Regions from separate parts of the Sphingobium salicis subsp. salicis genome, predicted to be linked through region 2. Evidence: riboswitches for the same ligand, from Rfam matches in the RefSeq annotation. Region 2 holds a riboswitch; each other region holds the start of a gene.

Evidence for each region. A riboswitch is a leader RNA that binds a small molecule or an ion and turns the genes downstream of it on or off. The one in region 2 is predicted to bind cobalamin.
Region 1: another riboswitch for cobalamin. It lies ahead of VHN57_RS23735 (cobalamin biosynthesis protein CobG); the one in region 2 lies ahead of cobW (cobalamin biosynthesis protein CobW).
Region 3: another riboswitch for cobalamin. It lies ahead of VHN57_RS16630 (TonB-dependent receptor plug domain-containing protein); the one in region 2 lies ahead of cobW (cobalamin biosynthesis protein CobW).
Region 4: another riboswitch for cobalamin. It lies ahead of VHN57_RS00355 (TonB-dependent receptor plug domain-containing protein); the one in region 2 lies ahead of cobW (cobalamin biosynthesis protein CobW).

What each region holds. Positions count from the first base shown of each region.
Region 1 is NZ_JAYRCS010000001.1:4,911,269-4,918,708, reverse strand. It holds gene cobM (precorrin-4 C(11)-methyltransferase) at 1-95, opposite strand, end outside; gene VHN57_RS23765 (cobalamin biosynthesis protein) at 92-454, opposite strand; gene cbiE (precorrin-6y C5,15-methyltransferase (decarboxylating) subunit CbiE) at 451-1,659, opposite strand; gene VHN57_RS23755 (cobalt-precorrin-6A reductase) at 1,658-2,422, shown strand; gene cobJ (precorrin-3B C(17)-methyltransferase) at 2,383-3,165, opposite strand; gene cobI (precorrin-2 C(20)-methyltransferase) at 3,162-3,884, opposite strand; gene VHN57_RS23740 (precorrin-8X methylmutase) at 3,881-4,510, opposite strand; gene VHN57_RS23735 (cobalamin biosynthesis protein CobG) at 4,510-5,562, opposite strand; cobalamin riboswitch at 5,843-6,054, opposite strand; gene VHN57_RS23730 (DUF6538 domain-containing protein) at 6,403-7,440, opposite strand, start outside.
Region 2 is NZ_JAYRCS010000001.1:4,591,892-4,599,331, forward strand. It holds gene hmgA (homogentisate 1,2-dioxygenase) at 1-550, shown strand, start outside; gene fahA (fumarylacetoacetase) at 547-1,839, shown strand; gene maiA (maleylacetoacetate isomerase) at 1,836-2,480, shown strand; gene VHN57_RS22155 (Rieske (2Fe-2S) protein) at 2,477-2,854, shown strand; cobalamin riboswitch at 2,885-3,124, shown strand; gene cobW (cobalamin biosynthesis protein CobW) at 3,302-4,354, shown strand; gene cobN (cobaltochelatase subunit CobN) at 4,354-7,440, shown strand, end outside.
Region 3 is NZ_JAYRCS010000001.1:3,464,969-3,472,408, forward strand. It holds gene VHN57_RS16615 (SDR family NAD(P)-dependent oxidoreductase) at 1-503, shown strand, start outside; gene VHN57_RS16620 (HoxN/HupN/NixA family nickel/cobalt transporter) at 555-1,607, opposite strand; gene VHN57_RS16625 (peptidase) at 1,604-3,103, opposite strand; gene VHN57_RS16630 (TonB-dependent receptor plug domain-containing protein) at 3,106-5,094, opposite strand; cobalamin riboswitch at 5,285-5,529, opposite strand; gene VHN57_RS16635 (copper resistance protein B) at 5,592-6,452, opposite strand; gene VHN57_RS16640 (copper resistance system multicopper oxidase) at 6,449-7,440, opposite strand, start outside.
Region 4 is NZ_JAYRCS010000001.1:63,821-71,260, reverse strand. It holds gene VHN57_RS00370 (penicillin-binding protein activator) at 1-313, shown strand, start outside; gene VHN57_RS00365 (ABC transporter ATP-binding protein) at 351-1,124, opposite strand; gene VHN57_RS00360 (FecCD family ABC transporter permease) at 1,118-2,122, opposite strand; gene VHN57_RS00355 (TonB-dependent receptor plug domain-containing protein) at 2,109-3,965, opposite strand; cobalamin riboswitch at 4,137-4,378, opposite strand; gene VHN57_RS00350 (threonine ammonia-lyase) at 4,518-5,510, shown strand; gene dapF (diaminopimelate epimerase) at 5,551-6,363, shown strand; gene mtaB (tRNA (N(6)-L-threonylcarbamoyladenosine(37)-C(2))-methylthiotransferase MtaB) at 6,366-7,440, shown strand, end outside.

The DNA.
Region 1 (7,440 bases), 320 kb from region 2:
TAGAGGCATATCGGGCTGGCCGCGATCAGATCGCGGCCGCGCAGGGTCAGAAGGTCGGGCGCGCCGGGGCCGGCGCCGATGAAATGGACGGTCATGATGATGCTCCTTGAGCGATGGCGCAGGTCGCCATGCGATCGGGGGAAAGGCTGCGGGCTGCGCGCAGGCGGGCGCCTTCCCCCGCGCCGGCCAGGGCGCAGGCCTCGGCGACGCTGCCGGTGCCGCGCGCGGCCAGAGAGACCGGCGACCGGGTTATGATGGGCAGGGAGGCGAGGCGATCGGCGGCAATGGGGATGAGCGGCAGGGCCAGTTGCGCGGCGAGTTCCGCCAGTCCCCCGGCCTTGTCCGCCAGCGTGGCGAGATGGGTGACATCCCGTCCGCCGCCGGCCGCCACCAGCGCCGCCCGCAGGGACGCGGTGGTCGCGCCGGCACGGAAACCGAAGCCCGCAACGATCATAGCGTGACGCTCCACTGCACCACCGGATAGCGCGACCGCCAGCCATGGCGATTGCCGAGCGGCGCGGCGTCGGCCAGTTCGATCCGCAGCAGGCTGCCGCCCCGCCGCCCGTGCCAGAGTGCCAGCAGCGCCTCCGACTCCAATGTCACGGCATTGGCCACCAGCCTTGTGCCGGGTGGCAGCAGCGCCTCCAGCCGTTCCAGCAGCGCCTGCGACAAACCGCCACCGATGAAGACCGCCTGCGGCATCAAGCCATCGGGCAACATGGCCGGCGCGCGACCGATCATCAGCTCCAGCCGATCCACGCCCAGCGCACGGGCATTGGCGCGGGCGCGATCCGCACGGGCCGGATCGGCCTCCACCGCGCAGGCGCGATTGGCGGGATGGGCCAGCAGCCATTCGATCGCGATCGATCCCGACCCCGCACCAATGTCCCACAGATAGTCCCCCGGCCGGGGCGCCAGCGCCGACAGGGTCAGGGCGCGCACCGGCGCCTTGGTGATCTGTCCGTCATGGTCGAACAGCGCGTCGGGACGACCGCTGGCGACGGTCAGGACGGGGCCGTCACCGGCGACCTCCAGCCCGACCGCCACGGGATGAACGATGTCGGCCGGTATCGTCGCCCCCGCCTCGATCGACCGGATCCGTTCGCGCGGGCCGCCGAGGCTTTCCAGCACATGCAGGCGCGACGCGCCAAATCCCCTGGCCGACAACCAGGCGCCAAGTCCCGCCACCGCCGCCCCGTCGCGCAGCAGCAGCAGCGCCCGCGCGCCCGACGCGAGGTGCGGACGCAACCGATCCAGCGGCGCGGCATGCAGGCCGAGGCACGCGACATCCTGTATCGCCCAGCCCAGCCGCGCCGCCGCCAGCCCGAAGGTGGAGGGCGCGGGATGCGCGCACCATTCATGCGCCTCCAGATGGCGCGCGATGCTGCTGCCCGCGCCGAACCAGAAGGGGTCGCCCGACGCCAGCACCACCACCGGCCGCCGACGATGCGCCAGCAGCCGCGCGATCCCGTCCGCGAAGGGCACTGGCCATTCGACCATCGGCGCGCTAATCCCGCCCAGCAGCGCGAGGTGCCGGGCCGGCCCCATGACCAGGTCCGCCGCCGCCAGTGCCGCGCGGCTTGCCGCAGACAGGCCGTCCATCCCGTCCTCGCCGATGCCGACGATCGTCAACCAGGGGGGAGAATTCATGTCATCCATGCCCAATATCCTGCTGCTGGGCGGCACGACGGAGGCAAGCGCGCTGGCGGCCTTGCTGGCGGCGCGCGGCATCCGCGCGACCTTCAGCTATGCCGGACGCACGGCCAGCCCGCGGGCACAACCCCTGCCCGTGCGGGTCGGCGGCTTTGGCGGGGTGGCGGGACTGGTCGCGCATCTGCGCGCGGAAGGCATCACCCATCTGGTCGACGCCACCCATCCCTTTGCCGCGACGATGAGCGCCCATGCGGTGGCGGCTGCGCATGGGGCGGGGATCGCCCATGCCGCACTGACCCGTGCGCCCTGGACGCCGGTCGCCGGCGATCGCTGGACCACGGTGCCGGACATGGCAGCGGCTGTGGCCGCGCTCGACGGCCCGCCTCAGCGGATCATGCTGGCCCTGGGGCGCATGCATGTGGAGGACTTCGCCGCCCAGCCCCAGCATCATTATCTGCTGCGCTTCGTGGATGCGCCGGACGCAGTGCCGCCCCTGCCCGATCATGCCCTGATCGTGGATCGCGGCCCGTTCACGGTGGCGAACGACACCAGCTTGCTGCGGGACCATCGCATCGACCTGATCGTCGCCAAGAATGCCGGTGGCACGGGCGCAGCCGCCAAGCTGAACGCCGCGCGCGCACTGGGCCTGCGCGTGCTGATGATCGACCGGCCGCCGCTGCCCGAGCGGCAGGAGTTCCACCGGCCCGAGGATGTGCTCGACTGGATCGCTCATCCCGCCGCCTCGTCGGGGATGCCGCGCGGCGTATAGAGGATCGGCCCGCGCGCCCGCTCGATGATGCGGGTCCGGCTCGACCCGACGATCACCATGGTGCGCATGTCCGCCATGTCCGCGCGTGCCTGCCCCAGCGGCACGATATGCAATGTCTCCTGCGCGGTGGTCACGGCGCGGGCGAAGAGGATCGGGCGCGCGTCGCCACAAAGCTCCCGCAACAGCGCCAGCGTGCGCACGAACCCTTCCGGCCGCGACGCCGACCGGGGATTGTAGAAGGCCATGGCGAAATCCGCCTCCACCGCCAGCCGCAGCCGCTTTTCGATCAGGGCCCAGGGCTTGAGATTGTCCGACAGGTTGATCGCACAGAAATCATGGCCGAGCGGCGCGCCCGCACGCGCCGCGGCGGCCAGCATCGCGGTGATGCCGGGCAGCACGCGAATGTCGATGTCGCGCCAGGGAGCGGGTCCGGCCTCCAGCGCCTCGAACAGGGCGGATGCCATGGCAAAGACGCCCGGATCGCCCGAGGAGACGACGACGACCCGCCGCCCCTGCGCCGCCAGCTCCAGCGCATGGGCCGCCCGATCCAGTTCCACCCGATTGTCCGAAGGATGCAACATCAGCCCCGCACGCGGCGCGACCCGCGCGACATAGGGGATATAGCCCACCACGTCGGTCGCGGCAGCCAGCGCGGCGTCGACCTCCGGCGTCACCAGCGCTTCGTCCCCCGGCCCGAGCCCCGCGATCGCGATCCAGCCCCCCTCTCCCGCGGCGAAATTCATGGCCGGCGCCCCTGGCCGTGGATCAGCAGGATCGAGAAATAGGGCGTCACCCTGTCAACATCGGCCAGCCGGGTCACGCGCTGTTCCGGCATGGCGGCATGTTCGACCAGCCATGCTTCATCACTGCGCCCGGCCGCCGCCACCGCGCGGCGCAGCTTGGCGAGGTGGCGGCCGATCTTCATCACCACCAGCGCGTCGGTATCGCGGATGCGGCGGACCAGTTCCTCTTCCGGCAGCGTCGCCATCGCCACGGTCAGCACATCGTCACCCCAGGTGATCGGCAGGCCGGTCGCATTCCAGGCACCCGACATGCCCATGATTCCGGGGACCACTTCAACCGGGACCAGACCCGCCAGCCGGCTGTGCAGATGCATGAAGGAGCCGTAGAAAAAGGGATCGCCCTCGCACAAGACGACCACATCCTCGCCCGCCTCCGCGATCGCCAGCAGCCGGCCGGTGCAATCGGCATAGAAGGCGGCAAGGCAGTCATTGTAGCGCGGATCGGTGAGCGGAATTTCGGTCGTCACCGGATATTCCATCGCCAGTTCGATCGCATCGTCCCGCAGCATGCCCTGCGCGATGCGGCGCGCCTGCCCCGGCCGACCGGCCTTGCGGAAATAGGCGACATGCCGTCCCCCCCGCACCAGCCGGTCCGCGCGCACGCTCAGCAAGTCCTGCGCGCCGGGGCCGAGGCCCACGCCATAGACGGTGCCGCTCATTCCGCGCGGCTCGCCAGCGCATTGATCGCCGCGACCGTGATTGCGCTGCCACCCAGCCGGCCGTCGACGACGCAGCAGGGCACGGGCTGCGCCGCCCACAGTGCCGCCTTGGATTCCGCCGCACCGACGAAGCCGACCGGGCAGCCGATGATCGCCGCGGGGCGCGGACAGGCCGGATCCTCCAGCATGTCGAGCAGGTGGAACAGCGCCGTGGGCGCATTGCCGATGGCAACCAGCGCCCCGGCAAGATGCGGCCGCCACAGTTCCAGCGCGGCGGCGGACCGGGTATTGCCCATCGCCCGCGCCATGTCCGGCACGGCGGTGTCGTGCAGGGTGCAGAGCACGGCATTGTCGGCGGGCAGGCGCGCACGCGTGACCCCTTCCGACACCATGCGCGCATCGCACAGCACCGGCGCCCCTGCGGCCAGGGCCTGCCGCGCCGCCGCTGCAAAGCTCGGCGAAAAGCGGATATGGGCCGCAAGGTCCACCATGCCTGCGGCATGGATCATGCGCACGGCGACCGGCTCCTCCTCGGCAGCAAAGCGCCCGAGGTCGGCTTCGGCGCGGATGGTGGCGAAGGACTGGCGATAGATCGCCGCGCCGTCCCTCTCATAATCATGGGGCATCAACAGGCTCCGAAATGGGCAAGAAGGTCGGTGGCGGTGAGGTCAGGACGGACGGGCGCCGATCCTGCGCGGGCATGGAAGGCAAGGTCGTAGCGCCCGTCCCGCCCCGTCAGCACGATGTCGGCCGGCATCGCACAGGCACAGCCCTTGGCGCAGCCGGAGACATGAAGGCGGCCCGCCACATGGGGGGCCAACTGGCGGGCGAGGTCGCGCGTCTCCACGCTCGCCTGCGGACAGGTAGGTGCGCCGGGGCAGGCCTCCACATGGATCAGCGGGTCGGCAGCGTCGGCGGACAGGCCAGGCAGTTGTCCTTCGGCCAGCAGCATGCGCCATGGGGTCAGCCGCATGGCCGGCGCGTCGAGAAGATGCCGCGCGTCGATCCGGCCGAAGGGAAGGCCATAGGCCAAGCCGCCATCCCATGCGCCGGGGACCAGTCGCGGGCGTGGCGACGCGGCCTCTGCCGTGCCCGTTGCCCAATCCGGCAGGGGCGCATCATGCCGGGCCATGCGCCCCGCGCGCGCGCCGTCGCTCTCCACGAACCATCGGGCGAGCGCGAGCAGCGCATCCACTTCGCCGCCGCTATCCACCGGCACGCCTTGTGCCCGCCCCTCCGCACGTAAGATCAGGCCGCCATCGCGCGCCCGCTCGATGCGAAAATCCCCCGCTTCGCCGGACATGAGCGGCGCGGCGCCGGCATCGATGACGAAGCCCATCTTGCCCGGCAAATCCGGCAGTTCGTTCAGGCGATCGAGCAGCTGGCTGGCGATGCGATGGCTGTCGTCGCCTTCGCGCCAGTCCGGCGCGATCATCAGCATCCGCGCGCCCTCGCGCCGGGCATCGCCGTCCACCAGGCCCAGGTCGAGCAGCCGGTCGAGCAAGGGGCGCCAGCTTTCGTCGCGCACACCGCGGATCTGGAGGTTCGCGCGCCGGGTCATGTCGATCAGGCCATTGCCATGGGCGATCGCCGCTTCGCCCAGCCCGGCCATATCGTCGGCCGAAAGACGGCCGAGGCGCGGCTTCACGCGCACGATCAGCCCGTCGCCCGCCGCCATCGGGCGCCAGGCATCGGGACACCAGCCCCGAACGGCCGGCCCGTGGGCCCCCGCATGGTTCGCGGTCGCCCTATCCCTGCCCGCGCCGGTCTGGCTCACAGGCACATCCTCCGCGCGCCGGGACGCAACCAGGCGGGGCTTGCCGGCATCGCCGGTCGGCGCGAGGCGGCAGGCAGGCGCGACAGGCGCCCGACACCACGCGGCCGTGCAGCCCCAGCCACACGCTTCGCCGCCCAGACGGAAGAGAGACCGTGCCATGACCAATCCCTGGGTCAGGACAAGAGCGACCGAAACGCCGGCAGGTCTCCTGGCTCGCGGGTCGTTGCGGGATGCACGCCTTCCCGGACGCTCTGTCCAGTGGCTGCCCTCATGGGCTCGTGCATCGCGCTATCCGCTTACAGTTGCAGGGACAGCCACGGAATAAGGGGCCAGGCCCCCGCACCGCATTCCCGATTAAGTTCCTTGCGGAACACCGGCGTCAGTTATGCAATGCACCAACATGAACCGGCGCATCGATGATGCCCTAATCGAAACATCAGGCTTAGCCAAGACGCGGAATATGGACCGGCAGGACCGCCCGGACGCATATCCGCCCCGGCTCAGGACGAGTAGAGCGCCGAATAGAAAGCCCGTACGCCAATATTCGTTTAATTCTCGAAATTTTTTCCAGATCGATCTTAAATTTCGACGCTTCCTCTACATCGCTTGTCATAGACCATACAATCAAGCCTAATGGATGCCAAATCTTGGCATTTTCTCAATCGCTTGCGCAAGAACATCAATTGGCCAATAACCATATTTCTCGCCAATCGATCGAGGCGCATGCCATTGAATAACATCTCAAATTTCTAGATCGATACCAGCACGTCGAGCCAAGGTCTTGAACAGATGACTCCAAGCGTGATTGGGCTGAAGATGTGGATCATCAACACCAAGATCACGCACCCATCTCGCCAGCCGTTCTCCAACTTTCTTGTGATACGGATTTGCGGCACAACCTCCTCTTCCAAGCGAGCGATTATAAAAAACCGGTCCATCTCCATGGGCACGCGCCATTTCCACCACACCTTGGCCGATCAGATCGGCATGCAACGGCACCAATCCCGCCGATCCTGACTTTGTCGATCCCGCCTCTGGCGTGATGTGAATAAGCCCCCCCTCGCGTTGTATGAAGTCACACCCTCGAAGCTGCGCAATTTCGCCCACGCGCGCCCCTGTATAAGCGTATAGGAACGGAACCCAACGTCGCGCACGCCGGTGAGCTTCAGAGACACCCCCATGATCTCCGCCGAGTGCTGCCCGCAGGATCGTTCTTGCCTCAACGTCCGTGAATCCTCGCTCACGCAAACGTGCGGGCTTCGCCACCCGCACCGAAATGCCGGTCACGGGGTTCGTTGATATCTTCCGGTTTTCCGTAGCCCACCCAAACACAACCTTGAGGCCAGCGAGATAGACCTCCCGCACGCTGCGGCCGGAGATGCCAGATCGAAGTAGCTCTTCCTTCCAACGAACGATATCATCCGCCGACACCTTCGCCGCATCATCATGGCCGACCCATCTCTTGAAATGAGCGAATACAGGCCTCCAGCGCTTGATCGTCGAAGCAGCAGGTTTCCGTTCGCGCAGATAGCCGTTGATGATCGCCTCGAATGGCACCTTTTTGGGTGCTGGCGCTGGATCGATCAGACGCGCCTGAGAGATCATTACCGGCTTCGACGGTGGCGCATCATCTTCGTCAAGCCGCCCCTCACGCGCAGCCTCGATCCGAGACTGAAACCTGACGATCACCGAAGCTGCCCGACGATTAGCCTCTGATCGAGACACTCGTCCCAGTCGTCGAGTGAGATTGGATTTTCCGATGATCGACTGAAGCGTTTT
Region 2 (7,440 bases):
GGACCATAGCCCGTTCGACGTCGTCGCCTGGCACGGCAATCTGACGCCGCTGCGCTATGACCTGACCCGTTTCAACACGATCAACACGGTCAGTTTCGACCATCCCGATCCCTCGATCTTCACGGTGCTGACCTCGCCGAGCGAGACGCCGGGGACCGCCAATATCGATTTCGTCATCTTCCCGCCGCGCTGGATGGTGGCGGAGGACACATTCCGGCCGCCCTGGTTCCATCGCAATGTGATGAGCGAGCTGATGGGCCTGATCCATGGCGAATATGATGCCAAGGCGGGCGGCTTCGCGCCCGGCGGCGCGTCGCTGCACAATGGCATGGTCAGCCATGGCCCCGACCGCGCCAGCTATGACAAGGCGATCGCCGCCGACCTCCAGCCCCAGCGCATCGCCAACACCATGGCCTTCATGTTCGAAAGCCGCATGGGGCTGCGCCCCACGCGCTGGGCGATGGAAAGCCCGCTGCTGCAACCCGATTATGATGATTGCTGGTCCGGCTTCCGCAAGGCCCAGCTTCCCCCGATGAACGAGACCCCATGAGCTATTGGCACATAGACGAAACCCATGATCCCGCCCGCACCAGCTGGGTTGCGAGCGCGCAGGATCATGGCGATTTCCCGATCCAGAACCTGCCCTATGGCCTGTTTTCGCCCGCAGGAGCTTCGCCGCGCGCCGGTGTCGCGATTGGCGACGCCATTTTGGACCTGGCCGCTTGCGTCGGCGCCGGGCTGATCGATTGCGCGCCGCTGCTGGAAGGGCAGCTCAATGCGCTGATGGCGCTGCCGGTGGCGGAGCGGGTCGCCCTGCGCCGCCGGATCAGCATTTTACTGTCGGACCCGGCGCATCGCCCGGCGGTCGAGCCGCTGCTGCACCGGGCCGCCGACTGCATGCTGCACCTGCCGGCGCGGATCGGCGACTATAGCGACTTCTATGTCGGCATCCATCACGCCAACAATATCGGCCGCCAGTTCCGGCCCGACAATCCGCTGCTGCCCAATTATAAATATGTGCCGATCGGCTATCATGGCCGGGCGTCCTCGATCCGCCCGTCGGGCGATCCACTGGTCCGCCCGCGCGGCCAGCGCAAGCCGCCCGAAGCCGATGTGCCGGTGGTCGGCCCGACCGCCCGGCTCGACTATGAGCTGGAACTGGGCGTATGGATCGGCGCCGGCAATGATCTGGGCAGCCCGATCCCCATCAGCGAGGCGGCGGATCATGTCGCCGGCTTCTGCCTGCTCAACGACTGGTCGGCGCGCGATTTCCAGGCGTGGGAATATCAGCCGCTCGGGCCGTTCCTCGCCAAGAATTTCCATTCGACCATTTCGCCCTGGGTGGTGACGCCCGAGGCGCTGGCGCCGTTCCGCATCGCCCAGCCGCCCCGGCCCGAAGGCGACCCGGCGCCGTTGCCTTACCTCAGCGATGCCGATGACCAGACCCATGGTGCGCTGGCGCTGACCTTGGAAGTCTATCTCTCCACCCAGGCGATGCGCGACGCAGGCCAGCCGCCGATGCGGCTCAGCCAGGGGCCGGCGAGCAACATGTACTGGACCGTCAGCCAGATCGTCACCCATCATGCCTCCAATGGCTGCAACCTGATGCCCGGCGACTTGCTGGGCAGCGGCACCATCTCCGCCCCTACGCGCGAGGGCTATGGCAGCCTGATGGAGATCAGCAGCGGCGGGCGCGAGCCGATCGAGCTGCCGTCGGGCGAGACACGCTGCTTCCTGGAGGATGGCGACGAGGTGACATTGCGCGCCACCGCGTCCGCCCCCGGCCATGTGTCGATCGGCTTTGGCGAATGCCGCGCGATGGTCGTGCCGGCGCGATGAGCGACCTTATCCTCCATGGCTATTGGCGATCGAGCGCGAGCTATCGCGTGCGGATCGCGCTGGCCTTGAAGGGCGTCGACTATGCACAGGTCACTCATGACCTGCGCAGCGGTGCGCAGCGCGCGCCCGACTATCGGGCGCTGGCGCCGCAGGGGCTGGTGCCCGCGCTGGTCGATGGCGACACCGTGCTGACGCAGAGCGGCGCGATACTGGAATGGATCGAGGCGCGCTGGCCGCAGCCGCCCTTGCTGCCCGCCGATCCCGGCGATGCCGCGATCGTCCGTGCCATGGCCGGCATCATTGCCTGCGACATTCATCCACTCGGCAATCTGCGCGTGTTGCAGGCGCTGCGGCAGGATTTTGGTGCCAGCGAGGATCAGGTCCGCGCCTGGATCGCGCGCTGGACCGGCGAGGGGCTGGCCGCGCTCGAAACACTGGTCGCCCGACACGGCAGCACCCATGCCTTCGGGGACGGCCCGAGTTTCGCCGACTGCCATATCGTGCCTCAGCTCTACAATGCCCGGCGCTTCGGCGTCGACCTGACGCCCTTTCCGCGGCTGTGCGCCGTGGACGCGGCGGCATGCGCGCTCCCCGCCTTTGCCGCCGCGCACCCCGATCGCCAGCCCGACGCCGACGCATGAGCGACGCCGACACGCGCCTGTTCGCGACGCCGGCGGGCGTGCGCCTGTGCCCGATCGCGCAAATCGCCGACGGCAAGGCGCGCAATTTTGTGCTGCAGATGCGCGCCGGCCGCTTCCATGGCTTTGCCGTGCGCACCGGCGATCATGTCGTCGGCTTTGTCGACCAATGCCCCCATGCCGGCCTGCCGCTGGCGCAGCAGCTGGACGATTATCTGACCCCGGATGGCAGCCATATCCGCTGTAGCTGGCACGGCGCCATTTTCCGCCGCGACGATGGTGTCTGCGTCGGCGGGGCGTGCGTCGGCCAGCGCCTCACGCCCTGGCCACTCGCCATCGCCGATGGCTGGATTGTCACCGCTGCCCAAAGCGACTAGGAACCGGCCCAGGGACGGCGCTTCGCATCGTCCCGACATGATCGCGCCGGTGCCCCCACGGGGGCTTAAAATGGGAAGGCGGTGCGGATGCCATGGCATCCAAGTCCGCAGCTGTCCCTGCAACTGTGAGCGGCGAGCGTGATGAACAGCGCCCTCCCCAGCCGGGAGGGCAGCCACTGGGCCGGACGCTAAATCCTGCGAGGCCTGGGAAGGCCGTTCCTCCCGCTATGACCCGCAAGCCAGGAGACCTGCCGGCGTTTAGGTCGCTCTTGCTTTGGTCCAGGGGATGGCCGGGGCACGGTGTTCCGTCTGAGCGACAGGTTGGCGGCTGGAGCCGCGCGGTCACGCATCTGCGGGCGAACAAGCGCCCGTCCGCGATGCGGGCCGGCCGTGCGTGCGCGCCCGGTTCGCTCCCGCCCCGGTTGCTCCGGCGCGCGAGTATTTGTCATGGCCAACACTGCATCTGCCAAGATTCCGACCACCGTCATCACCGGCTTTCTGGGCGCGGGCAAGACCACGCTGATCCGCCATCTGCTGGAAAATGCGAAGGGGCGCCGGCTCGCCCTCATCATCAACGAATTTGGCGATGTCGGCGTCGATGGCGAACTGGTGAAGGGCTGCAACGACGCCGCCTGCCCGGAAGAGGATATTGTCGAACTGGCCAATGGCTGCATCTGCTGCACCGTGGCCGACGATTTCCTGCCGACCATGACCGCGCTGCTCGACCGGCCGAGCCCGCCCGACCATATCATCATCGAGACGTCGGGCCTGGCGCTGCCCAAGCCGCTGGTCAAGGCCTTCCAGTGGCCCGACATCCGCACCCGCGCCACGGTGGACGGCGTCGTCGCGCTGATCGACGCCGATGCGGTCGCCGCCGGTCGCTTTGCCACCGACGAGGCGGCGCTGGCCGCCGCGCGTGCCGCCGATCCCAATCTGGACCATGACAGCCCGCTGGAGGAATTGTTCGAGGATCAGCTCGCCTGTGCCGATATGGTGGTGCTGAACAAGAGCGACCTGGTCGATGCCGACACGCTGGCCGCGGTCGAGGCGCAGGTCGATGCCGAGACGCGGCCCGGCGTGAAGATCGTCCGCGCCGCTCATGGTGCGGTCGATATCGGCGCGCTGCTGGGCATCGTCGCGGCGGCGGAGGATGATCTTGACGCCCGCCCCTCGCACCATGAGGCGGAGGGCGAGGATCATGACCATAATGATTTCGACAGCTTCGTCGTCGGCGGCGCTGCGGTCGCCGATCCCGACACGCTGGTGGAGGCGCTGTCCGCGCTGATCGCCACCCATGACGTGCTGCGCGTCAAGGGCATGGTCGCGGTTGCCGGCAAGCCGATGCGTCTGGTGGTGCAGGCGGTCGGCCCGCGCATCCAGCATTTCTTCGACCGCCCCTGGCAGGCGGGGGAGGCGCGCCGGACCCAGCTGGTGGTGATCGGCCAGAAGGGGCTGGACCGCGCCGCGATCGAGGCCGACATCCAGGCCGTGCTCGGCTGATGCATCTCCTGTCCGCCACGCCGGGAACGATCAGCGACGGCGAGGAGGCGATCGACCTCGATCAGCCGCCCGGCGACATCGTCATCCTGACCGTGGCGGACAGCGATCTGGCCTGTTTCGCCGCCGCTGCCGCGCGCCTGCCCGATGACGCGCCGAGCGTGCGGCTGGCCAATCTGTTGCAGCTCAAACATCCCTATTCGGTCGATCTCTATGTCGAGAAGGTGATCGCCAAGGCGCGCTTCGTCTGCGTCATCCTGCTCGGCGGCAAGAGCTACTGGCCTTATGGCGTGGACGAGATTGCGCAGGTCGCACGCGAACGGGGCATCGCCTTCGCCGCGATCGCCGACGGGCGGGAGGGCGATCCGGCGCTGGATCGTGCTTCCACCGTGCCGGCGGCGATGCGCGAGCAGTTGCGGGACTATCTGCGCCAGGGCGGCACCGCCAATGCTTTGTCCTTCCTGCGCTGCGCCGCCCGGCTGACCGGCGCGGATGCGGGCGAGCCCGACCATCCGCTGCCGATCGCTGACGCCGGCCTCTACCTACCCGGCCATGACCGGCCGGGCGTAGCCGAACTGCGCGCAACCTGGGTCGAGGGGCGGCCGGTGGCGCTGCTGATCTTCTATCGCGCGCTGGTGGTGGCCGGCACGCTGAGCGCGGTCGATGCGATGGTGGCGGCGCTTGGCGCGCGCGGCTTCAATGTCGCCGCCGTGCATGTGCGTGCGTTGCGCGAACCCTTCGTGCGCGACTGGCTTGGCGGGCTGCTGGCCGACATCGCGCCCGACATCATCGTCAATGCGACCAGCTTCGCCGCCTCGTCGTCGTCCGAGCCGCGCGTGCCGGGCATCTTGGAACAGGCCGATTGCCCGATCCTGCAGACCGCCTTTGCCGGGGTCGAGGAAGGCAGCTGGCGCGGGTCCGCCCGTGGCCTTGGCCCGCGCGATCTGGCGATGAATGTCGCCCTGCCCGAAGTGGACGGCCGCCTCTTCACCCGCGCCGTCGCCTTCAAGGCGGCTGAGCGGTTCGACGCGCGGACCCAGTGCGGCATCGTCGTGCCGCGCGTCGCACCCGACCGGGTCGCCTTCGTCGCCGATCTGGCGCGCAACTGGGCGGCGCTGCGCCGTACCGCACCGGCCGAGCGCCGGGTCGCGTTGGTGCTGGCCAATTATCCCAATCGCGATGGCCGCATCGGCAATGGCGTCGGCCTCGACACGCCCGCCAGCGCCGCCGCGATCCTGTGCCAATTGGGCGAGGCCGGCTATGCGATCGGCGATGCGCCGCGCGATGGCGCCGCGTTGATGCGGCTGATGACCGGCGGCGTCACCAATGATCGGGCGTCGATGGATCGGCCGGGCGAAGCCAGCCTGTCGCTCGATGTCTATCGCGCCGCCTTTGCCGCTCTGCCCGACAGCGCCCGCACGGCCATGGTCGATCGCTGGGGCGCGCCTGAAGCCGATCCCTTCGTGCGGGACGGTGCCTTTCGCCTTGCGGTCCATCGTTTCGGCCATGTCGCGATCGCGGTGCAGCCGGCGCGCGGTTACAATATCGATCCCAAGAGCAGCTATCATGACCCCGCGCTGCCGCCGCCCCACGCCTATCTCGCCTTTCATGTCTGGCTGGCGCAGGATTTCGGCGCGCAGGCGCTGGTCCATGTCGGCAAGCATGGCAATCTGGAATGGCTGCCGGGCAAGGCGGTGTCGCTTTCGGCCGATTGCTTCCCCGAAATCTGCGCCGGGCCGGTGCCGCAGCTTTATCCCTTCATCGTCAATGATCCGGGCGAGGGGACGCAGGCCAAGCGCCGCATCGGCGCCGTCATCCTCGACCATCTGACCCCGCCGCTGACCCGCGCGGAAAGCTATGGGCCGCTCAAGCAGCTCGAAGCGCTGGTGGACGAATATTATCTCGCCGCCGGCATGGACCCGCGCCGGCTCGACCGGCTGCGCCGCGATATCATCGACCTCGCCCGCAGCCAGGGGCTGGACAAGGATGCGGGTGCCGCCGGCGACGATGATGACGCGCTCGCCGCGATCGACAATTATCTGTGCGAGCTGAAGGAATTGCAGATTCGCGACGGGCTGCATGTCTTCACCGCCTCGCCGGAGGGGCGACTGCGGCGCGACCTGCTGATCGCGCTGGCGCGCACGCTGCGCGGCCTGGATCATCCGGGGCAGGCGTCGCTGCTGCGGGCGCTGGCCGATGATCTGGGCCTCGATTTCGATCCGCTCGATTGCGTGCTGGGCGTGCCATGGGATGGGCCGCGTCCGGCGGCTTTGGCAGACTTATCCACAGATGCCTGGCGCACCCATGGCGACATGGTCGAGCGGCTGGAACTGCTGGCGGCGGCTCTGGTCGATGGCGCGGCGCCGGTCGGCCCGGCCAGTGCAGCCGTGCTGGCAGCGATCGCCGATGATCTGGCGCCGCGCGTCGATGCCTGTGGCCCGCGCGAGGCGGCCGCCCTGCTGGCCGGGCTCGACGGGCGTTTCGTGCTGCCGGGGCCATCGGGCGCGCCGACGCGGGGGCGGCCCGACGTGCTGCCGACCGGGCGCAATTTCTTTTCGGTCGATACCCGCGCGGTGCCGACCGCTGTCGCCTGGGATCTGGGCCAGCGATCGGCGCAATTGCTGGTCGACGATTATCTCCAGCGCGAAGGCGACTATCCCCGCGCCATCGCCCTGTCCGCCTGGGGCACGGCGAACATGCGCACCGGCGGCGATGATATTGCGCAGGCGCTGGCGCTGATGGGGGTGCGACCGCGCTGGGAATGGAGTTCGGGGCGGGTCGTCGGCTTCGAGATGATGACCCTGGCCGAGCTGGGCCGGCCGCGCGTCGACGTGACATTGCGCGTCTCCGGCTTCTTCCGCGACGCTTTCCCCGAACAGATCGACCTGATCGACAGCGCTGCCCGCGCGGTGATGGCGCTCGATGAGCCGGACGAGGATAATCCTGCCGCCGCCCGGCATCGCGCCGAACAGGCGGCGCTGGTGGCCGACGGCACCGACGCCACGGAGGCCGCGCGCCGCGCCGGCGCCCGCGTGTTCGGATCGAAGCCCGGCGCCTATGGCGCGGGACTGCAGGCGATGATCGACGAG
Region 3 (7,440 bases), 1.1 Mb from region 2:
ACAATGCCGGCCTGGCGCTCGGCACCGCGCCAGCCCAGTCGGCCGACCTCGCCCAGTGGCAGCAGATGATCGAGACCAATATCACCGGCCTCGTCACCGTCACCCACAAGCTGTTGCCGGGCCTCGTCGCGCGCAAGGGCGGGATCATCAATCTGAGTTCGGTGGCGGCGACCTATCCCTACACCGGCGGCAATGTCTATGGCGGCACCAAGGCGTTCGTGCGCCAATTCTCGCTCGGCCTGCGGTCGGACCTGCACGGCACCGGGGTGCGCGTGACCTCGATCGAGCCGGGCATGGTGGAGACCGAATTCACGCTGGTCCGCACCGGCAGCCAGCAGGCGTCCGACACCCTCTATGGCAATGCCAATCCGATGACCGCGGACGACATCGCCGCCACCCTGCTCTGGGTCGCGAACCAGCCCGCGCATCTCAACATCAACACGCTGGAACTGATGCCGGTGAGCCAGTCCTTCGCCGGCTTCCAGGTCGCGCGCGAGGGGTAAAGACTGCCGTTCGGGCTGGGCGAAACCGAAGCTCAGCCCGAACGGTTCAGGCTAAGCGCGCGCCTCACCCACCGGCGCCAGTTCGATCGCGTCATAGCCCTTCCAGCGATAGAAGAGCGCGCTGGCGATCCAGCAGGCGATGAACAGGCCGATGATCGCAAAGCCCAGATCATTGAAATGCTCGCCCAGCGTGGCGGCAACATCCCAGATGCCGCCGGAGAGCCCCAGCTTGTCGCCGAGCAGCGCCAGCGTCTCGATCGTGCCGATGCCGATCGCCACCGCCGCCGACAGGGCGGTGATGACGATATTATAGTAGAGCTTGCGCAGCGGCTTCACGAACGCCCATTGATAGGCGCCCATCATCAGCATGCCGTCGACCGTATCGACCAGCGCCATGCCCGCCGCGAACAGCAGGGGCAGCACCAGCACCGGGCCGAGCGCAAAGCCGTCGCTCGCCTGCGCGGCGGACAGGCCCAATATCGCCACTTCGGTCGCTGTATCGAAGCCCAGGCCAAAGAGGAAGCCGAGCGGCGCCATCTGCCACGGACGGGAAATGAGGCGGAAGACCGGGCGGAACAGGCGCGACAACGGCCCGCGCCCGCCGGTCAGCATGTCGAGATCCGCCTCGACATAGCTGCCGCCCGCCTGCACCCGGCGGAAGGTCGCCCAGACCTGGCGCAGGATCACCAGATTCATGATCGCGATGGCAAACAGGAAGGTGGCGGAAATCAGCGTCGCCACCACGCCGCCGGCGGCGCGGAACCGCTCCAGCCCGGCGAGCGCACTGACCGCATAGGCGAGGCCCAGCGCGGCGATCAGCACGATCGCGCTATGCCCGATCGCGAACCACAGGCCAACGGTCAGCGGCCGCTGCCCATCCTGCATCAGCTTGCGCGTCACATTGTCGATCGCGGCGATATGATCGGCATCGACCGCATGGCGCAGGCCCAGGCCCCAGGCGAGCAGGGCCGTGCCCATCATCACCGGCCGGTCGCCGAACAGGGCGAAGGCCCAGCCCCAGACAGCCAGATTGGCGAGGACGAGCGCCGCGATCAGCGGCACGCTGCGTCGCCGAAGCGACGCCTGCAAAGGGGTGGCAGTCATGCGGTTTCTCCGATCAGGGGCCGTAGGGCGCGGGCGCGCCGACGGCGATTGCGGACGCGGCGCAGATCGCGCCGCAGCTTGGAAAGGCCCATCCATGTCCCCGTCCCGCAAACGAGCGTGACCATGGCGAGCAGCGGCAGGACGATCAGATCCCACCAGGGACGGGTGCGCAGCAGCGGGAAGTCGAGCCGGTGCAGCCCGTCCTGCAGCCAGCGGAAGGCCCGGCCATTGCGGTCGAAGGCGCGGATCAGGCGGCCCGATGCCGGATCGACATAAAGGCGTGTCGCCTGGTCATCGGCCAGGATGACGCGCCACACCGGCAGGGCGACGCTGGCCTTGTGACCATAATAATAGGCATCCTCCTGGCCCAGCAGGACGATCGAGCCGATCGGCGGTCCATCCTGGAGCGCCGCGCGCAGCCCCGCTTCGGACAAAGCGGCAAAACGGCCAGCAGCGTCGAACCGCCGCGCCTTGCCCGCCCGATCGATCGCCACCAGATGGATGGCACCGGCAACAGGCACCACCTCCAGCCGGACGATACCCGTCGGCAGGGCGGGCAGCGCCGCGATCGCCCGGCGCACGTCGCCCCAGGCGAAGTCGCCGTTCAGCCGCTGGCGCTGCGTCATCATCGCTTCGCTGTCGAGCAGCCCCCAGGGGTTCATCGACAGCAGCCCGCTCGCCACCCAGGTCAAGGTGAGGATGCCGAAGAACAGTCCGGCCATATGATGCCACCACCACAGGCCGCGATAAGGCGATCCGATGCTGCCGTCGCGGCGGCGGCGCAGCCGGGCGATGCCGACCCACAGGCCGGTGATCGTCAGGAAGCAGCCGATCAGCGAGGTCCAGATGACGACCTGGCTCCACAGCGCGCCATCCTGCCGCAGGATCGTGGGATAGAGCCAATGCGGCACCGCCCCGAGCCAGCCCCAGAAGCGCTGGAAGCGGGTGGTCAGTTGCACTACTTCCCCGCTCCTGCCCGAGACATAGGCCTGCGTGCCGGCGGCATCGGCATAATCGACGCGGTAGAGCGGCGCATTGCGGCGGAAGGTCTGGACCGTCCACTGGTCCATCTCCGTCTGGGCGACCTGCCCGACCGGGCCGGCAATGGCGCTGTTCTGGCCGAACTCGGTCGCGATCCTGTGGATATTTTGCGGATCGACCTGCTCGACCGGTTTCCCCGACGCCCAGTCATGGGTGCCAGCGGATACTCGCATCTGGGGAATGGTGCGCGTCGGATCGAGCGCGGGCGTCACCCGCAATACGGGCCACCCCGCCATCATCTCGATCCGCGCGACGGACAGCATCATGGCATCGGGCAATATCCCCGCCCTTTCAGCCGACAGGTTGAGGGGCGTAAGCCCCCCAAGCTGCGCGGCCGGTGTCAGGCGCGGATAGTCGACATAGAGCATCACGAAGCCGGACAGGCACCACAGCGTCATGACGGCGCCGATGAGGATGCCCAGCCAGCGATGCAGCAGCAGGACCGGCCGCATCATGGTCAGAAGCTCAGGCCATAGCTGACCCGCAGCGTGCGCGGCACGCCCCGGTAGAAATAGAGGAAGCGGCTGTTGCTGCCGTCCAATACTCCTGCATCGCTGACCGCCGAGCGATAGCCGGTGGAGGCGTAATCGCGGTCGAACAGATTTTCGACATTGATGCCGAACCGGTTGCGCCGCGCCTGATCCAGCCACAGATGCGCGCCCGCATCGACCACAGCATAATTGCCATAGTTCATCCGGCCAAAGCCCGATGCGGTCGACCAGACATCGCCCACCCAATTGGCCGACAGATTGGCGCCGAAGCGGCTGGCTTCCGGCGCATAGACGATCGCGGCGCGGCCATATTGTTCCGGATTGCGATCGCGCTGCACCGAACTGCCCTGATTGCGGACGCGCGACCAGGTGTAGCTGGCCGACAGGCCCCAGCCACCGGTCAAATTCGCGTTCAGCTCCAGTTCGGCGCCCCTGGCCCGCACCTTGTCGCTGACGTTGATATAGGTGCCTTCCGGAAAGGCCGGATCATCATAGGTGGTGTCGATCAGGTCGGTGATGCGCCGGTTGAACCAGGTCGCCTTCCAGCGGATCGCCCCGCCGGCGAGCGCACCGCCCAGCGCGGCGTTGAGGTTCAGGCTTTCCTCCGGCTTCAGGTTCGGGTTGCCGACTTCGCAACAGGGATCATTGCCATAAAGCTGCGAGGCGTCGGGCAGCACGAAGGAGGTGCCGCCATTGGCCTCCACGAACAGCGCATCGCTGACATCATAGCGACCCGAGACGTTCCAGATCGTCTTTTCCGATCCCTTCGCCTTGTTGTAGCGCAGGCCGGCCGCGATCCGCGCCTTGCTCGACAATTCGTCGTTGGTGCGCAGCTGGAAGATGCCGGCATGGACCTGTTCATCGGTCGGCGCGATCAGCAGGACGTCGTCGCGGCCGTTGAAGCTCTGGAAATCATAGCCGATCAGCGTGTCGATGCCGCGCAGCATGTTGAGCTGCACCACCGCGCTGCCACCATAATCCTGATAGCCCCAGAAGGTGCCGGCAGGGTAGATGACCTGTGGCGGGCCGGCGGGCACGGGATTGCGGATCTGGACATAGGCAGTCTTCCAGTCGTGGAAATAGCCTTTGAGGAAGAATTGCACGCCATCCTCGCCGGTATAGTCGAGCCGCAGGCTGGCCACTTCCTCGTTGCGGTCGTTGCGGCTCTCCTTCGTCCGGGTCGCGCTGATATTGTCGAGATCGGCCTTGGTATGCTGGTAGAGCGCGTTGAGGCGCAGGTCCGGCGCGATATCATATTGATATTTGATGCCCGCCGACCAGAGATCATAGCCGCGCGCGCGATCGGTCGCGCTGGGCTGCATCACGTCATAGGGGCGATAGCCGTCCGACTGGCTGCGATTGGCCCAGACGACGAAGCGATGCTGGCCGATCGCGCCGCGAACATAGCCATCCAGGCTGGTGCCGGCGAAGCTGTCGAGGCTGGCATTGACCTGGCCGCCCAGATCGTCGCTGAAATCGCGGGTGACGACATTGATGACACCGGCCGCCGCCTGGGTGCCATAGAACAGGCTTTCGCCGCCTTTCAGCACCTCGATCCGCTCGATCATGCTGGCGGCCATGGTGTCATTGGGCGACGTGCCGCCATAGAGGCGGTTGTTCAGGCGAATGCCGTCCATCGTCCACAGCACATCCTTGGTGCGCGAACCCTGAAGCGCGATGTCGACATAGCTGAACGGCCCGGACTGCGACCGGATGAACAGGCCCGGCACCGCTTCGAGCGCGCGGGCGGTATCGATCGCGGCAGCATCGCGGATCTGCGTGTCGGTGACGATCTCGATGGCATGGCCATAGCGCGACAGCTGCTGCGGCAGCGTCTCTTCCAGGCTGGTGCCGGTGACGACGATGCTGTCGCCTTCCCCTTCATCGGCGAAAGCCGGCGATGCGATGGCAAGCGAAAGGGCCAGAGCGGCCCGCGAAACGATATTGGACTTCATATATTCCCCCATCCGGCGCCGCGTTCGACGGGCGGGGGCAACCTTCACGAGCGGCACGCGCGCGAACGTCCGACACACGCGCCGGCCGGGCGCCCAAGGGCAACCGACGCGCGTCGTCGCAGCGGCCCCAGCCGCTCGTTCGTCGCTCAGACGGAAGTTACCGTGCCGCGGCCATCCCCTGGACCAAGGCAAGAGCGACCAGACGCCGGCAGGTCTCCTGGCTCACGGGTCATCGCTTGATGCACGGCCTTCCCAGGCCTCGCAGGATTTAGCGTCCGGCCCAGTGGCTGGCGGATCGGTCATTCTGCCGTCCGCACATGTACATCGCGCTCACCGCTTACAGTTGCAGGGACAGCTGCGGATTTGGACGGTCACCCGTCCGCACCGCATTCCCTATTAAGCCCCTTTCGGGACACCGGCGCGATCATGATCCCATGCCGTGCGGCGCGGGATCGGCGGGATCGATAATCGAATATCGGGCGGCCTGCAAGCGCCTCTCAGAACCAGGCGCGCAGGCCGATCACCAGGCTGGTAGCCGACGGCTTGTCGCCGGCGGCACGGGCATAATCCGCCGTATCGCCCAGCTTGCGTTCCCAGTTCACGCCGACATAGGGGGCGAATTCGCGGGCAATTTCGTAGCGCAGCCGCAGCCCCAGCTCGATATCGGACGGGCCGGCGCCGATCCCCAGTTCGGGCACGTCCTGCGCCGCCAGATTGAACTCGGCGGCAGGCTGCAGGATCAGCCGCTGGGTGAGGCGCTGGTCATAGCTCGCCTCCAGCCGCAAATGGGCGTCGCCCCTGGTCGACAGGAAGGCTTCGGCCCCGACCTCGAACCAGTAGGGCGCCAGGCCATCGATGCCGATCACCGCATAGCTGCGGTCCGGCCCTTCGCCGAAATCCTGCCGCACGCCCGCCTGCAGGTTGAACCAGGGGTCGATCGCCCGGCTGTAGAGCGCCTGCAGTTCGGCCCGTTCGAGCGATCCTCCGACCGTCCCCTCGCCTTCGCTCTTGACCGCGAAGCGGTTGATGTCGCCGCCGATCCAGCCTTCGCCTTCCCAGGCATAGCCATCCGCGCCCTTGCCGGCGCGATGTTCCAGCCGATCGAGCATCCATTGCGAATAGGTCATGCCGCCCCCTTCCGCGATCATCGCCGCGCGGGCGCGGGCCATGGCAGCGGGGTCATAGAGCGCGTCGGCGGCATGATCGGTCGGCACCGGCGGGGCCGTGCCCTGTGGGATCGCAGCATCGGTGGTGGGCATACTGTGGCCCATCGCGCCATGGTCCATCTGGCTATGGTCCATGGTCTGGGCCTGCACCGGCGCAGCGGCGGCGAGCAGCAGGAGCGCGATCAGCTTCATGCCGCGTCCTCCCCATGGCGCACCGTCACGACCCGCATCATCCCGGCATGCATGTGCATCAGCATATGGCAGTGGAAGGCCCAGTCGCCCAGCGCATCGGCGGTGAAGTCGAAACTGACCTTGCCGCCCGGCAGCACATTCACCGTATGCTTGCGCGGATTATGCGCCGCCTCGCCGGTCACCAGTTCGAAGAAATGGCCGTGCAGATGGATGGGATGGGGCATCATCGTGTCGTTGATGAGCGTCACACGCACCCGTTCCATATGACGGAAGGCGATCGGCTCCGCCCCCTCCGACAGCTTCACCCCATCGAACGACCACATATATCGTTCCATGTTCGCGGTCAGGTGGATGTCGAGCGATCGGGTCGGGGTGCGCAGGTCCGTGTTCGGCGTCAGCGACCGCAGATCGGCATAGGTCAGCACCCGATGGTCGACATGCTCCAGCCCCGTCGGCCGGTCGGCGGTGCGATCGGCCGGCATCGGCGACAGGGTGGCGACACCCGGCCCCATTTTCACGCTGGGCGCGACCGACTTGTCGCGCATCTTCATGCTGTGGCCGGACATGCTTTCATTGGCCGGCTGGCTGAGGTCGATCACGCCGCCATGGCCCATATCCATGCCGCCCATGTCCATGCCCATATCCTTCATGCCCAGCAGCGGCCGGGCGCGCCGATCGGGCACCGGCGCGACCATGCCGATCTGCGGCGCCAGCGTGGCGCGGACCAGGCCGGACCGGTCGATCGCCTCGGCAATCAGGGCATAGGGCTTCGCCTCGCCGGGCTGGACGATCACGTCATAGGTTTCGGCAATGCCGATCTGGAACTCGTCGGTCTCGACCGGCTGGACATCCTGCCCGTCGCACTGGACCATAGTCATCGGCAGGCCGGGCAGGCGGATATTGAAATTGGTCATTGCCGACGCGTTGATGATGCGCAGCCGGACCCGCTCGCCCGGCGCGAACAGGCCGGTCCAGTTTTCGGCTGTGC
Region 4 (7,440 bases), 4.5 Mb from region 2:
GTATGCCAGCGTTTCGGACGGCCTCTATCGCCAGCTCGCGACCAAATATCGCACCCGGTACGGCAGCACGCCGTTCCGCCTGTCCTCGATGGGCTATGACGCGGTGCTGCTGACGGTGCGGATCGCCCAGGACTGGAAGCCGGGCGCGCCCTTCCCGACCGCGCGCCTGCGCGATCCGGGCGGCTTTGCCGGCATCGACGGCGCCTTCCGCTTCAACCGCAACGGCATCGCCGAACGCGCGCTGGAAGTGAGCGAGGTCGGCGCCGGCACGATCAACGTAGTCGATCCCGCCCCACGCGGCTTCGGCAATTAAGCAAAGGGGGCCGGAAGGCCCCCTTTTTCGTTACGAATCAGACCCGCGTCGTCGGCACGATCAGCGGCAGCCCGTCGCTGACGTCGATCCGCGCGGCGACGCCATAGACGGATGCCAGCCGCTCCGGCGTCAGCACGTCCATCGGCGCCCCGTCCGCCACCAGCGCGCCGCCATCCATCAGCAGCAGCCGGTCGCAATAGCGCGCCGCCATGGCGAGGTCATGCAGCACGGTGACGACCAGCGCCCCGTCCTGCGCCTGCGCCCGCAGCAATGCCATCACGTCGATCTGGTGGCCGGGGTCGAGCGCCGCGAGCGGCTCGTCGGCGATCAGCGCCGGTGCCCCCACCGCCAGCGCCCGCGCCAGCAGCACCCGCGCCCGCTCGCCGCCCGACAGCTCGGTCGCGATCCGGCCCTTGAAGCCGGTAACATCGGCGCGGACCATCGCATCCTCGATCGCCGCCTCATCGTCGGCGGTCAGGCGCGACAGCGGCCCCAGATGCGGCAAGCGCCCCAGCGCCACCAGCCGCTCTACCGCCAGGGGCCAGTGCAAGGTCTGGCCCTGCGGCAGATAGGCGATGGACCGCGCGACCGCCTGGCGCGACAGCCGCTCGACCGGCGTGCCGTCCAGCAGCGCGCGTCCGGCGGCCGGCTTCACCAGCCCCAGCAGCGCCCGCACCAGGGTCGACTTGCCCGCGCCATTGGGGCCGATCACGCCGATCAACTGCCCCGGCGCCATGGTCAGATTGACGCCGCACACCGCCAGATGGCGGCCTAGCCGGACGTCCAGTTGCTCGGTCGACAGGGTCACCATAGCCGCCGCTCCCGCATCAGGTGAATGAGGAAAACCGGCACGCCAAGGATCGCGGTCAGCACGCCCAGCTTCAATTCGCTGCTGGTCGGGATGATGCGCACGCCGATATCGGCCAGGGTCAGCAGCACCGCGCCGCCGAGCATCGACGGCAACAGCAGCGCGGAGGGCGATCGATCGGTCAGTGGTCGCACCAGATGCGGCACGATCAGGCCGACGAAGCCGATCGATCCGGTCACCGCCACCGCGCCGCCGACACCGATCGCCACCCCCGCCATCAGCCGCAGCCGCGCCCGCGACAGGTCGACGCCCAGCGCCCGCGCGCCATCCTCGCCCAGGGTCAGCGCATCGAGCGCGCGCCCGTCATAAAGCAGCAGCGCCGCGCCGACCGCGATGCAGGGCAGCGCCAGCAGCAGATGGTCGATGCTGCGATTTTCCAGGCTCCCCATCAGCCAGCTCATAATCTCCATCGCGGCAAAGGGATTGGGCGACAGGTTCAGCGCCAGGCTGATTCCCGCCCCCGCCAGCGTCGCGACGGCAATGCCGGCCAGGATCAGCGTCAACGGGCTTTCCGACGGCCCGGCAAGCAGGAACAGCGCGCCGATCGCCGCCAGCGCGGTGACGATCGCCAGCAGTGGCAACGCCATCGGGTGCAGTTCGGACAGGCCGAAATAAAGCGCGATCACCGCCCCCAGCGCCGCCGCATTGGACACGCCCAGCACGGCGGGTTCGGCCAGCGGATTGCGCAGATAGCCCTGCAATGCCGCACCCGACAGGCCCAGCATGGCGCCGACCAGCAGGCCGATCGCCATGCGCGGCAGGCGCAGGTCGATGACGATCGCCCGCGCCACCATGTCGCCGCCGCCCGCCAGCACGGACAGGATGCGCGCCGGCGCGATCGTCACCGATCCCAGCGCGACCGACGCGATGCCCGCGACCAGCAGCAGGGCGATCAGCCCCGGCAGCAACAGAGGATGCCGCCGCCCCTTAGAAGCGGACACGCACGCCGCCATAGGCCGACCGGCCATAGGTGCCATAGCCATAGGCGGTGGCGTAATCCGCATCGAACAGATTGTCGATCCGGCCATAGACTTCCAGATGGTCGCCCACGGGGAAGGTCGCGCGCAGCCCGGCCAGCCCATAGCCGTCGAGCCGGCGGGTGTTCGCCGTGTCGTCATAGCTGTCGCCGACCATGGTCAGCGTCGCGCCGGTCGACAGGCCGAAGGACCAGAGATAGTCGGCCGACAGGCTGACCGCATTGGCGGCGCGGCGCGGCAGGCGATTGCCGTCGGTGGCCCCGCCCGACCGGTCGCGCGCATCGACATAGCTGTAAGATGCCGCCACCGTCAGCGCCTCGACCGGCTTCAGCGTCAGCGTCGCTTCCACGCCCTTGGCGCGGGTCCGGTCCAGATTGCCATAGGTGTAGGTCGCATAATCATAATTGATCTGGTTGCGGGTATCGCGCCGGAAGGCGGTCAGCGACAGCACCGCCTTGTCCCCGTCCAGGCTCTGGTCGAAGCCGATATCATAGCTTTTCGACCGTTCCGGCCGCAGCGCGCTGTTGCCGCTATAGGTGTCGTAGAGCTGATAGAGGGACGGCGCCTTGAACCCCTCACCATAGGAGAGGCGGATATTGGTGGCGCCGGCGTTCGGCGTGTAATTGGCGTTGGCACCAAAGGTGGTCGCGCCGCCGAACTGGCTATGATCGTCATGGCGCAGCCCACCAGTGACGGCGAGGCCGGCAAGCGGCTTCACCACCGCCAGCGCATAGACGCTGTCGATGTTCGCCTTCGCGCTCGCTATGTCGCCAAAGCCGAAATACTCATAGTCCGGCCGCTCATGCTCATAGCCGAAGATCAGCTTGGCCTGATCCACCGGGGCATAGACGCCCTCATATTCGAACCGCAGATTGGTGCCCGAATAGCCATAGTCCGGGTCAGTGCCGCGCACGAAATAATAGTCGCGATCGTTGCGCATCCAGGTGACGGCAGCGCGGTTGGTCAGCTTGCCGTCGAGCAGCGCCAGGTTGATCCCGGCATAGCCGACATATTGGTCGAGCTTGCTGACGTCGCTGCTGTCGGCCGGCGCGCCGAAGAAGCTGTCATAGTCGAGATCGGCATGGATATAATAGCCGCGCAGGTCGAGGCTGAGCGTGTCGGAAAAGGCGATCTTCAGCTTGGCGTTGGTGGCGATATTCTCATAGCCATCCTTCTCCACGCCGCCGAACGACCGGCCGACCGAGGAAATGCCGTCGGTGTTGAAATAGGCGACGCCCAGCCCGCCCGACACCGCGCCGCGCGTGCCCGACACATCGGCCTTGGCGTTCAGCGTGTCGCTATAGCCATAATCGGCCGAGGCATTGACCTCGAAACCCTCGCTCGGCGCGCCGGTCATCACATTGACCACGCCGCCGATCGCCTGGCTGCCATAGACCACCGAGTTGGAGCCGCGCAGCACTTCGATCCGGCGGATATTGCCGGTCAGCAAATGGCCGAAATCATAGCCGTCGCCGATGCCGCTCGGGTCGTTGACCTTGACCCCGTCGATCAGCACCAGCGTCTGGGTCGTCTCCGCCCCGCGCAGCGACACGCCGGTCACGCCGCCGGTGGAGCCGTTGCGGCTGAAACGGACGCCCGGCGTGGTGGCGAGCAGTTCGACGACATCGACCGCCTGGCGCGTTCTGATCGTGTCGGCATCGATCACCGTGATCGCCTGGCCGACCTCGTCGCGCGGCTGCGCAATGCCCGAAGCGGTGACGACGATATCGTCATCCTGTGCCAGATCCTGGGCCAGTGCCGGCGTAGCGGCCAGCAGCGCGATCAGCGAAATCCCCAACGTCTTCATTTTATCGTCCCCCGGCGTCCGTCGATTTGGAACCGGGGCGTCCGCACAAGCGGTCGCTGCGTGAGGATCGGGAAGACGCCAGCGCCCCGCCCCACGCACCGATGCGGCCCCGGCCGCCATGGGCGTCGCTCGACGGAAACACCGCGCCATGGCCATCCCCTGGGCCAGGGCAAGAGCGACCAGACGCCGGCAGGTCTCCTGGCTCGCGGGTCAGGGCAACGATGCGCCAGCCTTCCCGGACCTGTCGGTCCAGTGGCCGGTTCCGGCTCTCCCCTTTTGAAGAGCTTGGGAACCCTGCGTATCGCGCTCACCGCTTACAGTTGCAGGGACAGCCGCGGATTTGGAAGGGCTTCGCCCCCCGCACCGCATTCCCGTTTTCAGCCCTTGCGGGCACCGGCGCGATCATGCGCGTCCGGGGCTTTTGACCGCCCCGGCGCGCGGCCCCCATAAGCCAAAGCACAAGCCCTGCCAAGCGGGCCAGGATCGCCCCGGCGGATCGTTGCGCGGCGCCGGCGGGCGGCTATGCAGGGGCCTCTTACCGAAGGAGCCGACATGTCCGATTCGCTTGCCATCACTGCCGCCGACGTCGCCGATGCCGCGCGGCTGATCGCGCCGGCGGCGGTCCGCACCCCGCTGATCGAGAATGCCGCGCTGAACGATCTCTGCGGCCGGCGTGTGCTGGTGAAGTTCGAGGGGGCCCAGCATAGCGGATCGTTCAAGTTCCGCGGCGCCTATAACCGCCTCGCCCGACTGAACGCTGCGGAACGCGCGGCGGGCGTCGTCGCCTGGTCCTCGGGCAATCATGCCCAGGGCGTCGCCTTTGCCGCGCGCCTGCTCAGCATTCCCGCCACGATCGTGATGCCGGCCGATGCGCCGGCGATCAAGACCGCCAACACCCGCGCGCTGGGCGCCGAGGTCGTCCCCTATGACCGCTTCACCCAGAGCCGCGAGGAAATCGCCACCGCCCTTGCCACCGAACGCGGCGCGACGCTGGTTCCCTCCTTCGACGATCCCTTCATCATCGCCGGCCAGGGCACGATCGGCCTGGAGATATTGGAGCAAGCGCAGGCCGCCGGCGCCGACCTCACGCAGATTCTCGTCTGCTGCGGTGGTGGCGGCCTGGTCGCGGGCACGGCCACGGCGGTCAAGGCCGCCCGCCCGGACATCAGCGTCTATGCGGTCGAACCCGCCGGTTTCGATGATACCGCCCGCTCGCTCGCCAGCGGCACGCGCGAAAGCGTCTCGCCCGACGCGCGCAGCATCTGCGACGCGCTGCTGGCGCCCAGCCCCGGCGCGCTGACCTTCCCGATCAACCATGCCCTGCTGGCCGGCGGCCTGGTCGTCAGCGACGATCAGGTGCGCGACGCGATGCGCTTCGCCTTCACCACGCTCAAGCTGGTGGTCGAACCGGGTGGCGCGGTCGCCCTCGCGGCCATGCTGACCGGCCTCGCCCCGCCCACCGACGGCGCCACCGCCCTCGTCATCTCCGGCGCCAATGTCGATCCGGCGGCCTATGCCGCGATCATCGGCAGCCAAGACGCCTGACCGCTGGTCTTTTGCCCCGTCCCGCACTAAATGCGGCGCCATGATGAGCCGCTTTTCCAAGATGCATGGTCTGGGCAATGATTTCGTCGTGATCGACGCGCGCCAAGCGCCGGTCGCGATGACGGAGGCGCGCGCCCGCGCCATTGCCGATCGCCATGCCGGCATCGGCTGCGACCAGTTGATCGTCATCGGCGATGCCGAGACCGGCGACCAGGCCGACGTGTCGATGCTGATCTTCAATTCCGACGGGTCGGAAGTGGAAGCCTGCGGCAATGCCACCCGCTGCGTGCCGCTGTTCGTCGGCAAGGACGTGCTGATCCGGACCAGGGCCGGGCTGCTCGACGCCAAGGGCGTGGACGGCGGCGCCAGCGTCGACATGGGCGCGCCCCGCTTCGACTGGGACGCGATCCCGCTTGGCTATCCGATGGACACGCTGACGATGTCGGCCAGCTGGGAAGACCTGCCCGCCCCGGCCGCCGTCAATGTCGGCAACCCGCATGTGATCTTCTTCGTCGAGGATCTGGACGCGGTCGATTTCGAACGGCTCGGCCCGCTGATCGAGCATGACCCGCTTTTCCCCGCCCGCGTGAACGTCAATTTCGCGCAGATCGTCGGCCCGCAGCACCTGCGCCTGATCGTCTGGGAACGCGGCGCCGGCCTCACCCGCGCCTGCGGCACCGGCGCCTGCGCCACCGCCGTCGCGGCGATCCGCCGCAAGCTGATGGCCGGCCCGGTGACGGTCAGCCTGCCGGGCGGCGACCTGGAGATCGACTGGGCACCGGGCGGCACGATCCGCATGACCGGCCCCGCCACCCATGTGTTCGACGGCGAGGCGGACTGGGACCGCTTCTGACCGTGGCCGGTCCCGACATCATCACCCTGGGCTGCCGGCTCAACATCGCGGAAAGCGAAGCGATCCGCGAAATGGCCGGCGCACAGGACGACCTGATCGTCGTCAACAGCTGCGCCGTGACGGCCGAGGCCGTGCGCCAGACCCGGCAGGCGATCCGCCGCGCCCGGCGAGACCGCCCCGAAGCCCGCATCCTCGTCACCGGCTGCGCTGCCCAGACCGAGCCCCAGACCTTCGCCGCCATGGCGGAAGTGGACGGCGTGATCGGCAACCGGGAGAAGCTGGAGGCCGCCGCCTTCGCCCCGGTGGCGGATAAGGTCAACGTCTCCGACATCATGGCCGTGCGCGACACCGCGCCGCACATGGCCAGCGCCTTTGCCGAACATGCCCGCGCCTTTCTGGAGGTGCAGAATGGCTGCGATCACCGCTGCACCTTCTGCATCATCCCCTATGGCCGGGGGAACAGCCGCTCCGTCCCCGCCGGCGCGGTGATCGACAAGGCGAAGCAACTGGTCGATGCGGGCTATAGCGAGATCGTGCTGACCGGCGTCGACGTCACCAGCTATGGCCCCGACCTGCCGGGCAGCCCCTCGCTCGGCCAGCTTGTCGAACGACTGCTGCGTCATGTCCCGGACCTGCCCCGGCTGCGCCTTTCCTCGATCGACAGTGTCGAGATTGACGAGCGGCTGTTCGACCTCATCGCCCATGAGCCGCGCATGATGCCGCATCTGCATCTCTCGCTACAGGCCGGCGACGACATGATCCTCAAGCGCATGAAGCGCCGCCATGCCCGCGCCGATGCCGTGCGCATCGTCGAGCGGGTGAAGGCCGCCCGCCCGGACATCAGCATCGGCGCCGACATCATCGCCGGCTTCCCGACCGAGGATGATGCCATGTTCGCCAACAGTCTGGCGCTGGTCGCCGATTGCGACATCGTCCATGGCCATATCTTCCCCTATTCGCCGCGCACCGGCACGCCCGCCGCGCGCATGCCCCAGCTCGATCGCGCCACCATCAAGGCCCGCGCCGCGCTGCTGCGCGACGCCTGCACGGCGCAGCGCGACGCCTGGCTCGCTCGCC